2 regions of the Maccoyibacter intestinihominis genome follow, and region 1 is predicted to be linked to the other one. Evidence: a T-box and tRNA genes for the amino acid it is inferred to sense, from the RefSeq annotation. Region 1 holds a T-box; the other holds one or more tRNA genes.
What was found. The T-box of region 1 lies ahead of tyrS (tyrosine--tRNA ligase). A T-box ahead of a tRNA ligase gene usually reads a tRNA of that ligase, here a tRNA-Tyr.
Positions count from the first base shown of each region.

Region 2: it encodes a tRNA-Tyr, which carries the amino acid that the T-box ahead of tyrS (tyrosine--tRNA ligase) is inferred to sense. The anticodon was not compared.

Region 1 covers NZ_JBBMEX010000009.1:104,819-107,299, reverse strand. Annotated here, with positions in the region: gene tyrS (tyrosine--tRNA ligase) at 1-1,219, opposite strand, end outside; T-box leader at 1,432-1,692, opposite strand; gene WMO43_RS09805 (manganese efflux pump MntP) at 2,030-2,481, shown strand, end outside.
Region 2 covers NZ_JBBMEX010000010.1:81,513-83,993, forward strand. Annotated here, with positions in the region: gene WMO43_RS10505 (fibronectin type III domain-containing protein) at 1-1,033, opposite strand, end outside; tRNA gene WMO43_RS10510 (tRNA-Leu) at 1,251-1,334, opposite strand; tRNA gene WMO43_RS10515 (tRNA-Tyr) at 1,339-1,420, opposite strand; gene WMO43_RS10520 (glycoside hydrolase family 13 protein) at 1,524-2,481, opposite strand, start outside.

The sequences.
Region 1 (2,481 bases):
CAAAGGTAACTTTGCAGAATTTTTTCTTTCCACGCTTTACAACTTTACCTTCTGCGAAGTCCTGTGGGGTGTAGGAAGTGTGGATATCCTGTACTTTTTCACCATCGACAGATACGCCACCCTGTTCGGTATTTCTGCGGGCTTCGGAACGAGATGCACATAATCCGGTTGCAACCAGTACGCCTAAAATATCGATAGAACCGTCACGCAGATCGGATTCCTTTAAAACAGCAGTTGGCATATTTTCAGCATTTCCGCCGCCGGAAAAGAGTGTGCGGGAGCTGTCCTGTGCTTTTTTTGCTTCTTCTTCGCCATGAACTAATTTGGTCAGTTCAAATGCTAAAATTTCTTTTGCCTGATTTAACTGGCTGCCTTCCCAGCTATCCATTTTGTCGATTTCTTCTAATGGAAGGAAGGTCAGCATACGGATACATTTTAAAACATCGGCATCGGCAACATTTCTCCAATACTGGTAGAAATCGAATGGAGAAGTCTTATTCGGGTCGAGCCATACGGCACCGCTCTGGGTTTTTCCCATTTTTTTGCCCTCGGAATTGAGAAGCAGGGTAATGGTCATTGCGTAAGCGTCTTTGCCGAGTTTACGACGGATCAGCTCGGTACCGCCAAGCATGTTGCTCCACTGGTCATCACCGCCGAACTGCATGTTGCAGCCATATTTCTGGTATAATGCGTAAAAATCGTAGCTCTGCATGATCATGTAGTTGAATTCTAAGAAGCTCAATCCTTTTTCCATACGCTGCTTATAGCACTCAGCCGTCAGCATGCGGTTAACGGAAAAATGAGCACCAACCTCGCGTAATACATCAATATAGTTTAAATCCATCAGCCAGTCTGCATTGTTGACCATCAGCGCTTTTCCATCAGAAAAGTCGATAAATTTGCTCATCTGCTCTTTGAAGCAGTCGCAGTTGTGCTGAATGGTTTCCGGTGTCATCATCTGACGCATATCGGTACGTCCGGATGGATCACCGATCATTCCGGTACCGCCACCGATCAATGCGATCGGTCTGTTTCCGGCCATCTGAAGACGTTTCATTAAGCAGAGTGCCATAAAATGTCCGACATGAAGGCTGTCAGCCGTCGGGTCGAAACCGATATAAAAAGTAGCTTTTCCATTGTTGATCAGTTCTTTGATCTCTTCTTCATCCGTAACCTGTGCGATTAATCCGCGGGCTACAAGTTCGTCGTATAATGTCATAGTTCTGTCTCCTTTAATAATAATATAATGTTGTTTCGGGGTATTTTTATGAATGATCCGGATGTCCAAACTTGATATTACTTGTAACTAGCACAAATAAACTATGAAAAGTTTCTTTTTGTGTAATGGAAATGAAACTTGGAATAGGTTATTTGTGCAACTATACATTAGTTTGGACATCTTAATTCAAAAATAAAAAAGCCCCGCCCTAATCAAAGGACGGGGAACATACCCGTGTTACCACCTAAGTTTACAGCCAGTTCACACTGTCTGTCTCAATAAGTACGGCAAAAAGCGATACTTTGGCACGATAACGTGTGCGAATCCGTTGCAGCCTACTAATTTTTAAAAATAAAATATTCGGTGCAAGGCTCCAAGATGTATTCAGAATCAGCAGCTCATGCACCTCTCAGCAACCGGTTACTCTCTGTATGACTGTTCTCATTCCTACTTCTTCTTTTCTACGCCTGTCTGTAAAACTACCGTCATTATAGGGTTAAAATGCGGGTTTGTCAACAATGAAAGGTCAAAAGTGGATAAAAAAGTGGATAAAATAATTGACAAATGAGAATCAATAAGATATGATTACGAAAGTGATTCCGTGAGGGAGTAGTTTGCGAGAAATCGTGGTTTGTCAACAGACCCGGTCATGTTAGATGTGACCTGGCAAATCTTAAAAAATGAGACTCATGTATATCAGATTTTCTGGTATGCGTGGGTCTTTTTGTGTGGCAGACAGAATTTGCGGACATGATTTTTAAAAAGATCGGGAGATCAGAACAAAATGAATACAAAGGAGATAAGAAAGTAATGGGATATTTGGAATTATTATTGATCGGAGTCGGACTTGCAATGGACGCATTTGCAGTGTCTATCTGTAAGGGTCTGAATATGAAAACTATTAATAAGAAACATTGTTTTATCATTGCATTGTTTTTTGGAGGATTTCAGGCATTGATGCCGTTTATCGGATGGCTTGCCGGAATACAGTTTGAACACTATATCAAAGCATTTGACCACTGGATCGCATTTGTTCTTCTGGTTGTGATCGGTGGACATATGGTGGTAGAGGTTCTTCGTGGAGAGGATGAGGAAGATGAAGTCTGTCTTTGCGCCGCAGAGGCAGCGGAGGAACATCTGGATATAAAAGAGTTGTTTTTACTGGCGATCGCAACCAGTATTGATGCACTCGCAGTCGGCGTGACGTTTGCTTTTTTACAGGTAAATATCGTACCTGCGATCATCATTATAGGAAGTGTGAC
Region 2 (2,481 bases), on a different contig from region 1:
CTTTTAACTCATTGCCAGTTGTATTATGAAATGTATTATTTCTGACAACCGCGTTCGCAGACCATTCAATATAACTCATTCCCTCAGAAATCGTATTATTGTAATATCCGTCTGACTCAAAATTGTTGCCTTCAACCAGGCAGGATAAATTCTCCGGATAGACATACTCCGTTCCTGTAGATTCTAAAGCTCGCCCCATTCCACGAAATGTTGAATTGGTTACCTTAACCTCCACTTTCCTGTCCATGGCATGGAAATAGATTGCCGAACTTCCATCCACTAATGAAGTCCCTGCTGCCGTTTTTGCCGCAACCACCTCACTGCTGTCAAAGGTACACTGATTTACTGTAAGATTAAAATTCCTATCCGTCTCATCAGATGTACTGTCTACGGATAACATTCCTTCCACATCACTTGCTAAATATTCTCCACCGTTGATAAACTGACAATATTCAAAGGTTGCACCTTCACAGGTCCGCTCTGTATCTTCCTCTATCTGTGTATCAAATATAATCCCTGCCCAATTCTCATCATTTGTATCATTTTTAAAAATGATCGGTTCTTCTGCCGTTCCCTTTGCAGTAAGAGAACCATACAGAATCCTAAGACCTGATGCAGATTTTACATCTGTTTGGTCAATCTTACCATGAGAAGTATTCCCCTGTCCGAAACAGATCGTCGTTCCCGGATCGATCGTTAGATCTCCGATAATTACAGGGTTAATCAGGGTAGAATCCGTTATAATATAATAGATATTATCCTTTGTCCAGTGCTGTGAACCCTCAATCCTTCCATAAACCAGTACTGTATTTTTTTCATCCGCAGACTCTGCTTTAACCTCCGTAGTCTCTACTTCCGGTGCTTCTGCTCCCGTTGCTTTAACCTCCGTAGTCTCTGCTTTCGGTTCATCTGTCTCTGCTGTCTTTTCCTGTGCTTCCTGCGGTGTGTCCGCATATGCCAGAACCGGGCACATGGTGAATACCAGTGCAAACGCCAGACCTGCTGAAAGTATCTTTTTCATAAAGCCTTTCATATGCTCCCTCCTTTTCTTTGTTTCATATGATTATTCATAATATAGCTTTTGCCCTTCTATTTGTGCGTATTATAATATGAAGCTGTTAGATTTGCGAGAGAATTTCCGTTTTAGTCATTGACTGTTTTGGTAATTCAGGGAATTGCTATACAAGAAAAAGAATGCACAAAAAAAAGCACGCATAAAATGCATACTTTCTTATTGCTTTCAATTATCATGCCGGCGATCGGAATCGAACCGATACTGTGTTTCCACAACAGGATTTTAAGTCCTGCGCGTCTGCCAGTTCCGCCACGCCGGCAAAATGGATGGAGGTGGATTCGAACCACCGAAGCAATATGCAGCAGATTTACAGTCTGTCCCCTTTGGCCACTCGGGAATCCATCCATTTCATTGTCATTTCAAAATCTGCCCTGACAATGAGATATTATATCATATGAATTTTTCCGATGCAAGATATAATTTTTATTTTTTCAAATTTTTTTGTCCTTTAATCCGGGAGGGCTCCGCCGGAGGTCTCTTTCAGACGCAGTACCACTGCCGAAAATTCCGTCAGGGTGATGTTCAGTTTTCCGCCCTTTACCTCATAGGTCACCGGATTGGTGGAATATCCCCCCTCATGGGAATACATGATCTGCTCTAACTCACATTCTTTTGGCAGTCCCACCGGCCATACGACCATCTCTACGGTACGGCTGACCGCATCGTTGTTAAGTACCACTAAAAAATGTTCCCTGCGATTATAACGCGCATAACATAAGAAGTTGTACTCGCCCCATACGAACTGTATCGAACCGGTCTTAAATGCTTCATGCTCTTTGTGGATTCTGATCATTTCCCGATGGAAATTCAAAAGATCCATATCCTCATTTCCCCACGGATAAGTTCTGCGGTTATCCGGGTCTGTAAATCCTACCTGTCCTACTTCGTCTCCATAGTAAAGAGTCGGCGCGCCGGGCCATGTCATCTGAAAGACTACGGCTTCTTTCATCACGCCTTTGTTGATGCCTCTGCCTGCCGCATCCGTTCCTAATTGTTCTGCTCTTCCTACTTTTTTATTAGTACGCGTTAAAAAGCGGGAATGGTCATGGTTAGACAGCTCATTCATGGCACACTGCAAAGAAGATGTCATAAAACGGGTCATATGATGACGCATTGCTCCTTCAAAATCTCCCGGATTTCCGAAACACTCACCACGATATTCATCGCTGTGCTTTTCCATTCCGGTCAAAAACCAGGTAATCGGCTCCATAAATGCATCGTAATTCATGATCGTGTCCCACTCATCTCCTAAAAGCCACGATTTCGGATCACCATAGTGCTCTGCTAAGATCACCGCATTTGGGTTTGCCTCTTTGACTGCTTTTCTGAATTCTTTCCAGAAACGATGGTTGACCTCCGGGCTGTGTCCTAAGTCTGCTGCCACGTCCAGTCTCCAGCCGTCTACA